Regions from separate parts of the Aneurinibacillus uraniidurans genome, predicted to be linked through region 1. Evidence: riboswitches for the same ligand, from Rfam matches in the RefSeq annotation. Region 1 holds a riboswitch; each other region holds the start of a gene.
The links. A riboswitch is a leader RNA that binds a small molecule or an ion and turns the genes downstream of it on or off. The one in region 1 is predicted to bind cyclic di-AMP.
Positions count from the first base shown of each region.

Region 2: another riboswitch for cyclic di-AMP. It lies ahead of PO771_RS02925 (C40 family peptidase); the one in region 1 lies ahead of PO771_RS15675 (C40 family peptidase).
Region 3: another riboswitch for cyclic di-AMP. It lies ahead of PO771_RS13745 (hypothetical protein); the one in region 1 lies ahead of PO771_RS15675 (C40 family peptidase).
Region 4: another riboswitch for cyclic di-AMP. It lies ahead of PO771_RS02955 (Na-translocating system protein MpsC family protein); the one in region 1 lies ahead of PO771_RS15675 (C40 family peptidase).

Region 1 covers NZ_CP116902.1:3,135,958-3,138,156, reverse strand. The annotation lists gene PO771_RS15680 (hypothetical protein) at 1-543, shown strand, start outside; gene PO771_RS15675 (C40 family peptidase) at 591-1,118, opposite strand; cyclic di-AMP (ydaO/yuaA leader) riboswitch at 1,127-1,267, opposite strand; gene PO771_RS15670 (YheC/YheD family endospore coat-associated protein) at 1,411-2,199, opposite strand, start outside.
Region 2 covers NZ_CP116902.1:568,819-571,017, reverse strand. The annotation lists gene PO771_RS02930 (universal stress protein) at 1-545, shown strand, start outside; gene PO771_RS02925 (C40 family peptidase) at 605-1,069, opposite strand; cyclic di-AMP (ydaO/yuaA leader) riboswitch at 1,075-1,206, opposite strand; gene PO771_RS02920 (AbrB family transcriptional regulator) at 1,337-2,199, opposite strand, start outside.
Region 3 covers NZ_CP116902.1:2,759,651-2,761,849, forward strand. The annotation lists gene PO771_RS13740 (hypothetical protein) at 1-664, opposite strand, end outside; cyclic di-AMP (ydaO/yuaA leader) riboswitch at 796-920, shown strand; gene PO771_RS13745 (hypothetical protein) at 923-1,279, shown strand; gene yhfH (protein YhfH) at 1,533-1,670, shown strand; T-box leader at 1,816-2,059, shown strand; gene trpS (tryptophan--tRNA ligase) at 2,107-2,199, shown strand, end outside.
Region 4 covers NZ_CP116902.1:575,806-578,004, reverse strand. The annotation lists gene yunB (sporulation protein YunB) at 1-608, opposite strand, end outside; gene PO771_RS02955 (Na-translocating system protein MpsC family protein) at 705-1,085, opposite strand; cyclic di-AMP (ydaO/yuaA leader) riboswitch at 1,092-1,243, opposite strand; cyclic di-AMP (ydaO/yuaA leader) riboswitch at 1,451-1,594, shown strand; gene PO771_RS02950 (hypothetical protein) at 1,722-1,988, shown strand; gene kdpA (potassium-transporting ATPase subunit KdpA) at 2,009-2,199, shown strand, end outside.

The DNA.
Region 1 (2,199 bases):
TACGAGCCAGTTTTTACGTTGTTTGAGATCTATCGGATGATCGAATCCGGCCAGACCGACTTTTTTCTTAATCAAGTGTACAGTCATCCAGACAATACGGTATGCGAATATGAAATTATTACTGGGGCACGCATTGATGCACTTTTTTATGAAAAGCAGGCAGGGGAGGATGAGGCGCCGGTTGAACGCTATCATCGCTTGCTGCAGTCACCGCGCACCATCTATCAGGCGACGGATGAAAGGCTGGCTTATGCAGTTTGTCAATTCTTTGAAGATGGACGGGGATGCGGTCTCGATCCACGGTTTAAGACCGGCATTTGTCGTTCTTTTATTTGTACATCGATTGAGGATCAGCTATCTATGTCCGAACGCAAGCAGCTAGCAGACTGGCAGCGTATCATTCGTGAGGAGGGCGAGCCGTTTCATCGTCGTGAACAGGCGGAATTGGAGAAAAGGGGCTGGACTTTGTTAGATCATGTGGAGTTAATCGTTTCGTATTTTACGGAATTAGCACAAGTGAAGAAGGCAGACTCGCATCGATAATGAAGCGAGTCTGCCTTTTCGTATGTTTTACACATAGATATAGCACTCTAGTTAATAACACGGCGGGCAGTCAGGTAGTATTTTTTGTGCCAGCTGCTGTTTAGGCTGCTGATTTTGACATCATCTTGCGGGTTGGACATATGCAGCACTTGACCGTTTCCAATATAAAGACCTACGTGTGTCACATCACGCTTGCCTTGATTAGAGTTATAGAAAACGAGATCGCCTTTGCGAAGTTTGTTCTTTGGCACGTATTCACCAAGGCGTACCTGGCGATCATCATCACGTGTCTGCATATTGATGCCGTTCTTGCCAAAGATATAATAGATGAACTGGGAACAATCCATATATTTTGGTGGACGGTAGTTGTGGCTGTACTGTGCCTTGTGATTCATGAGGCTTTTACCAGTACGAATGATGCTATCAATTTTGGCATTTTCGTTGGATACATTCACAGTTTGTCCGAATTTTGCGGAAATAGAAGCCGCTTCTGCTTGCCCCGGAAGCAGAAGACCGCTAGCAAGCGTTACGCCTGCTAGAATTCCTGTTGCGAGTTTTTTCATCGATGTATTCAAGCTATTTTCTCCCTTTCCTATTATGCCGACGAGGTTAGCTGACGGGTTCGGTCGAAAGGCGCCCGATCACATCGTGTGATTTAACCCCAAAACAATAAAGGTTCCCCCGTTCCAAACAATGGTGTGTTTGGATTTGGCATGTTCTTTGTTACTTTTTATACCTTAACGTAAAGAAAGAAAGAGAACATTAGTTAACCAATGGCGGTATTTCCAATGGAATGGACAGCGATCCTCATTTAGCCTGAGTAATAAGAAAAAACCGCCTGTTTATGAAAAAACAGACGGTTTTTATTCAGGTTTTTTCCATCTTTAATACAGATAGTGCGTATAAAATGGGAGCTTCGATGGCACATTTGTATGTGTCATGCTGTCCGGCGAGGCGAAAGAGTTCTCGGTTTGGTTTTGGATTCACTTCAATAATCCAGACGTAGCCGTTTGTATCAATTCCAAGATCGATGCCGAATTCCAGAAAATTACCAAACCGGGATTCGATATGAGAGGCGAGTAGTAGGCTAATGTGCTGCATACTTTGCATGATGGATTCTGCTTTTTCCGCTGAGAACCGTCGAGTAAGTAATGTTAACATAGATGTCGCTTTCCCTCCGCTTCGCAGGTTGGAGGTCACAAGGCGGTCAGGGGATTGTTTGCCGACCATACCTGTTATGCACCACTGTCCGCATACGTCCTTCTGGACAAGGACCCGGCTATCACAGATCATGCCGGGTATGAGAGAAAGAGACAATCCTTGTTGGAGGACGAAGGTTTGCTTTTGCTGCTGTGCCCATGTCAGTACATATCGTTCGGCCGCTTCGAGCGAATGAGCAGTGTGGCGAATCACGCCTTCTTTGCCGCTGCGTCCTACCATTTCAAATCGTTGCTGGTGCCGCCGGATACGTAGAATCCCCTTGCCGCCGGAGCCATTGACTGGCTTGGCATATAAAAGAGGGAAGCGTCTAGTCAGCTTCCCAAGTGCTCCGGACGTGAGTGAGACTGTCACAGGCAGATGACGAGAAAGTTCCGGATGATGGCTAAAATGACGGTGCGCGTTCCATTTGTGAGCGAACCGGTTATTAACGTATCG
Region 2 (2,199 bases), 1.3 Mb from region 1:
AGTCGCTCCATAACTTTTTCCGCATCGGCAATCTGAACGCCCTGCGAGAGATTGCACTCCGAGAAGTAGCCGACGATGTCGACGAAAGGCTTGAGTCATACAAACTTGAGCGAGGCATTGAACTAATGAAAGGCGCAAACGAAAAAATTCTTGTCTGCGTCAACTACCGACCGAATGCTGAACGCCTGATCCGCCGTGGCTGGCGAATTGCCCGCCGCCTGAAATGCGAGCTGTACATTTTGACTATTCCACTCGCTCCGGTTGATCGTCTCAATGCAACAACTCGCAAACAGCATCTTGAGCTGGAACAAATCGCGCGTGACCTCGGTGCAGAATTTCACATTCGAGCGTTAGGAGGAAAAAAGCCCGAACAAATCATGATCGACTTCGTGAATGAAAAAGGCATTACCCAGATGGTCCTTGGGCAATCTGCCCGCTCCCGCTGGGAAGAAATCATCAAAGGCTCCATCATAAACCGAATCATGAAAAATACCCGCTTTGTCGATATTTTAATCGTAGCCGATGACGTCGATTACCGGGAATAAAAAAACCCCCAACCGCACATTTGCAGTTGAGAGTTCTTTGCGAAAGTTATGTATGGATGTTAATTCACGCGACGCGCACCCGCATAACGACTAGCCCAATAATGCTTATCATTGAGACTGCTAATCGATACGCCGCTGCTGCTTGCGGAATGTACAAATTTCCCATTGCCAATATACATACCAGCATGAGAAATCCCTCCGCTGCGCGATGTTTTGAAAAAGACGAGGTCTCCTGTCCGCAATGCTGAACGTGAAACCGGCGTGCCCTTTTGATACATCCCGCTTGCTGTACGCGGAAGCGTAATGTTCTCGCTTTTAAATACGTAATTTAAAAACCCTGAACAATCAAATCCTTGACGTGTTGTGCCTCCGAACTTATACGGTATTCCAATGAGGCTTTTCGCTTTTGAAGCAAGTGTCGCTGTCGAAGCAGCAGACGCTGTCTCAGCTCCAAATGATAAAGATAGACCAGTGACTGTAATAGAGGCGGCAAGTAAAAAAGACCAAAAATTCTTTCTTTTCAAGAACGATTTACTCCCTTCGAGCCTACGAGGTTAGTTGACGGGTTCAGAGGATAAGGTCTCTGTCCGCATGCGCAGATTCACCCCAAAAGAAATACTTTCCCCCGCTTCACAGTACGTGAATTCGGCAAGTAAATTTTTGTAACTTCACACCTTTATTTCTCTCTCGTAACAACGCTCTTATTCTATCGAATATTGGCGAAAAAAAGAAGTTTTTCTGGATAATGTTCAAAATTTAGACATATTTATAGGTTTTTTTTTGCAACTTATTTATAATATGCTTGTTTTCTGCTTTTGCAGGCGGCGCATCCACCAGGTAAGCACCGGAGGAACGGCAAAAATCACAAAAAAGACCCGGAAAAGTTGATACCCACTTACCATCGACAGGTCAGCATGGACCATCGCCGCCGTTACTCCCATCTCAGCAATTCCACCCGGAGCAGTACTTAAAAATGCAGTGGAAAGCGTCATCGACGATACTTTTGTCAGCAGCCAGGCAACGAGTAACGAAAATAAAATGAGCAGCAAACTGCTTGTTATCGTATATCCGCCCAGCTTTTTAACGTTTCCAAGCATATGCGGCTTCATCTGCAAACCAATATGAACACCGATCGCAAACTGGGATAGCAAAATAATCGTATGCGGTAGCGGTGGAACAGGCCTATAAAAAATAGCACAACATGCCGTTGCTAACAGCGGTCCGGTAAGCACACTAGTCGGCAGCCCGATTTTTCTGCCTATCCATGCTCCTCCAAGCGCAATCACCGCATACAAAGCATACATCCAACCGTCTATATTACCCGTTCCCCCACTGCTAGAAGCTATAGGCACAGCTTGTTCGACTCCTATACCATGGATCGTCAGAAATGGAACGGCAAAAATGACACTCATGACGCGAATTGTCTGCATAAATGCGACTACAGTCGCATCTACTCCTTCGACTTCCTCACTCAGGACAAGCATCTGTGATAACCCGCCCGGTACACTACCAAACACACCACTCGGCAGCGTAAGACCCGTTCGATATGCTACCCATGCTCCGAGTGAAAGACTAAACACAACCGTAGCGATTGTAGAAACAGCCATATATGGAAGCTGCTGAATAATCTGTACAACCGTTTCATGTGTAAAAG
Region 3 (2,199 bases), 380 kb from region 1:
CTTCCTCTCGCGAAATCTGAAGCGGAGTAATGTGTGAGACATCATCCGAGTCACGTTTTCTATCCGCTTCCTCTCCCGCTTCTTCCAATACAGCATCTGACATCTCAGCCAGCCAAGATTCAAACGAGACGAAATCATCCTCATACAACTCCCAGCCGATTGCCTCAGCAAACAAGCGGGCACGTGGGCGTGGCTTCATCCCAATCGCTTCGCACGTATCGTAAATCATCACCATCCGGCTCTGCACGAAGGTCTCCTGCTCTTCCTGATCTACCGGGAGTACATACGTACGGTACAGATGAGCTGTTTCTTCGTCTGCCCAATCCAGTAGCGCCGTTGCATCATATGTCTCTCGCTCAATGCGGTCGATCCAAGCATGAATTCGTTCCGAATCTAGGTCTCCCTCTCCGGCCCGTAGGCGAATCCATCCCCCTCGCTCTCCCGCTTCGACCCGAGAGACTACTTCTTCTACCATGTCGGATGCTTCTTCACGCAGCACATCTTCCTCAAACGCGATCCGTGCAAGTGTCCATTCATAACGGCTTTTGGACACGCTCTTTATATGTACATCGTCCACAGCTTGCGCAACGCTCTCTGCGGAATCGAGCGCTTCCCCGTTGTGCCTGCGCCCCGCAAATACTTTGCGCAAGAATCGTTTCATCATGTGAACTCCTCCTGTTGTTCCTCTTTTCTTTCCTCTTTACATTGTACTGGTAAAACGTCTATGAAAAAAGTGAAAAAACACGGAGTCATCTGATTGACAACGAGGAAACCGTGCATTATGATGATTCAATCGTAATTCAATTGCCGAGTCCATTATGGAGCGGGGGACCCGGAATTTGGGGTGAATCGTACGATGCGTAGGGCGTCCTTTCGTCCGAACCCGTCAGCTAACCTCGTAGGCAGAATAAGGAGAGGAATTATGGTTCAATTTTTCAGGAGTGTACTGGCCAAAAAAGACAAGAAGCCAAAAACACACCAGGAACTGCAAGCAGATGTGCGTCTTATACTCAACCGTTTGGCCGGCAAAAAAATGAATGTTACCATTGAAACACCGAGCGAGACCAAACAAATTTCCGGTATTCTTAAAAAAGCAGCTGCTGAAATTATGGGGAGCCAGTATCAATGCCTTCATTTTTGTCTCGATATCGACACACACTGCATCGGCACGTTAGAACTTAGTTCTATTCATGAAGAAGCGGATCGAATTGTGATTCTTTGCGAACCAAACCATAGTCAGCCAGGACACTACAACAAAATCATTACAATCAGGAAATAACCAGTCCCCACCCCCGCGAAATCTCGCGGGGGTGTTTATTTTGATTGCGCATAAATACTTGTAATATAACAGACCTCCCACAACTATGCGTCATATTTTCATTACTCTAAAAATACGAAAAATAGCGTATGATTGAGAAATATGAAGAATATAAGCCATTCCTGTAAAAAAACCACTCATTTATGATACAAAACACATTTGAATAATTATCTTCTGTTATAATACAATATAAACATCAAAGGAGGCGTTCAACATGATTCCAGTGTCTGAGTTCTATAACAACCTTCCAACGAAAACTTGTGCACGCTGTGGAGCCGAATTATCTGAGCAGGCTGAGTCTTATATGACTGAATGCGGCAGCAACGATACGTGCACTAACTTGCCTCACTAAGTGATGGCATTTTTGTAAACCTTGTTACGTTGAGAACCTTATCCCACACTTGAACACCTTTTGCCCTGTGCAGAGGTGTTCCTTTTTTATGACGTTGAGACTTGCCACAATCAGAAAAATTGTATATCATAATTTTCAATTCAAGGAACAAGCTATGAGGAAGAATAGTACGCAGGATGCGGCGTTGCAGAGAGCCGGGAGCAGGTGGAAGCCCGGTACGTACCGCCCTGGGGAATGGACTTCTGAGCTCCGTGCTGAAGCGGCATCTGCTGTGAGTAGGCACAGGCGGCTTCCCTCCGTTATCGGGGATTAAGTGAGCCTTACGCCCAGCCTTCTTTCTGCTGCGCTTTTGGCTAACGAGGGTGGCACCACGGTTCTTCGTCCCTTATGGACGAGGAGCCTTTTTTATTTTATATACCAAAGGAGCAAACACACGATGACAAAACAAATTTTTTCTGGTGTGCAGCCGAGTGGGAATTTTACATTAGGTAACTACATCGGCGCCATGAAACGGTTCGTGGCCCTGCAG
Region 4 (2,199 bases), 1.3 Mb from region 1:
AATGTATTCGAGATCGGAATTTCCATCGTAAGCGAGGTAGGCTCTGTCGTAAACGGAATCACAATTTTAATCTTCGTATGAACAACCACATAAACGGTAACAAGCACCATGTTAATACCTGCCTCTTTTACTTCTGGCTTCAGCTCTACATGGGAGCTTCCATATGGAACAAGTGTGACCGGAATGTCCGGTCCATACTGGGCAAGCAAATTACTTCGTAACGCCTGCCCAAGTGGAATTTTTTCTGGTGTTTGTTCTAATTTTTCTAGCGTGCGCCCGACATTTTCGGTAACATCAGCTACAATAGGCGCATAACGATTATAATCAAATGACGCCACTTGTATCTTTCCGTTTTTATCTTTTTGTACCTGAACAAGTTCTTTAAAATTCGTCTGTTTTACGATCTTTTCACTAATCGCATCATGAAGTGTTTTCGTCGCCATCTGCTCTACACGGGCACGAGCAATATCTCGAATAACCGGCTCAAGATTCTTCTCGATATAATAGAACGTCTGAATTGATAATCCGAGAAAAACGGCAAGAGAGATAAGAAACATATAACGTGACGGTATTGGTGCACGCACCGAACGTTTTTTTCGCCGCTTCATCTGTCCCCTCCTCTCCCCTGCTAAGTATATGCACAGCCGGTCATTGCTAGAAGATGCAGCAAAAAAGAGGCCGTCCTCACTCGGACGGCCTCCATTCTATTCCATTTTGACTTTGCATTTCTTTTCTAGATCGCAATCTAATATGAACATCTCAACTTGCTCCCCAAGCTTTGTACTAATATCACTGTGGCTTGAAATAACCTGGCAGCCTGTAATGGTCGAGATGATCTCTTCCGTCTGTACGCTGTGCGTCTCGCGAAGAATCCGCCGCATTTGCTTCACCAGCGGACGTCCCCGTTCTGTATGAGCTAATGCCTTTTCTTCTTGCGTTAACACATCTTTTAAGCGAACAATTACCATATCGCGAATAATGTATGTTTTAGTTTCTTTTGGTCCTCTGCCAAGTATACCGCGCAAAAATTTAATGTATGCCTCACTAATTGTCGACTCCATGTGGCTTTTTACTACTTGCCCCATTCCTCTAATTCCTCCCCATACGCTTACGAGGTTAGCTGTCGGATTCGGATGTGAAAAGTCACCCTACACGGCTCTGCCGCGATTCACCCCGTGTACAAATATCTATCTTGTACAGTTGGTTCCCCCGTTCCCGATCCGGGACTCAGCGATCTAACGATATATGTATTAAAATGATGGTAGTATCTTACTCCCGCTGCTAGAACTTTGTAAAGTGATAAAAAACGCTAAAAAAAAGAGATTTCATTTGATTGCGAGTATTTTATCCTCATTTTTCCGCCTAAATCATTGCTTTTGTTCCTATTTTCCTCATATTCACGGTTTTATTTTTATTCGAGTCCGCTCGTATAATTAAGCACATGAAGCAACCGCATATTCGGCCTAGTCCCGGCGCGCCGGGAACGGAGGAACCAATCTTTTGGGGTTAATCTCTGCTTTTGCAGAGAGGGATGAGAATACTCTTTCGCCATCCTACCCGTCAGCTAACTTCGTCGGCTAAAGCGAAGGAGGTCATAGACCGCCTATTGAGGATGGTTTTTTTGTTGCCTTTTTAAGGTAAATCAAACCATTTATTCAAGTTGTTTGCAGGTCTTTTTTTCTTTGCTTATTATTTAGAGCAAAAAAGAACAGGGGGACTTGATGCAGGTCCGTGCCAGGCACGGATGGGCATTCGGTAGACCGATGATGCTTTTTCTCTATCAGATTGATCATGCAGGATGCGCGTTTACAGCGCTCGTTTCCGCATGCCATTTTCTGATGGAGAAGGAGATATTGTCGGTCTATTTTTTATTCCATTTTTCAGGAAAGGAGGGATCACGCTTGTTCAATGATTTTGTAACGGTTGGACTATTTGCTGTATCATTTCTTTCGTTTTTCGGATTCACCATATTTTGCGAGAAAGCGTAAGGGAGGAATTCTACATGACAATGGGATTTGTACAGGTAGCGATTACGCTGGCAATTTTTCTTTTGCTAGTAAAACCAATGGGGCGCTACCTTGTAAATGCATTTGATTATAACCAAACTGCGCTTGATCGCGTCTTTGGACCGTTTGAGCGATTGATCTATCGACTCATGGGTGTTACCGAAAAAGAGTCAATGGGCTGGAAAGCGTATAC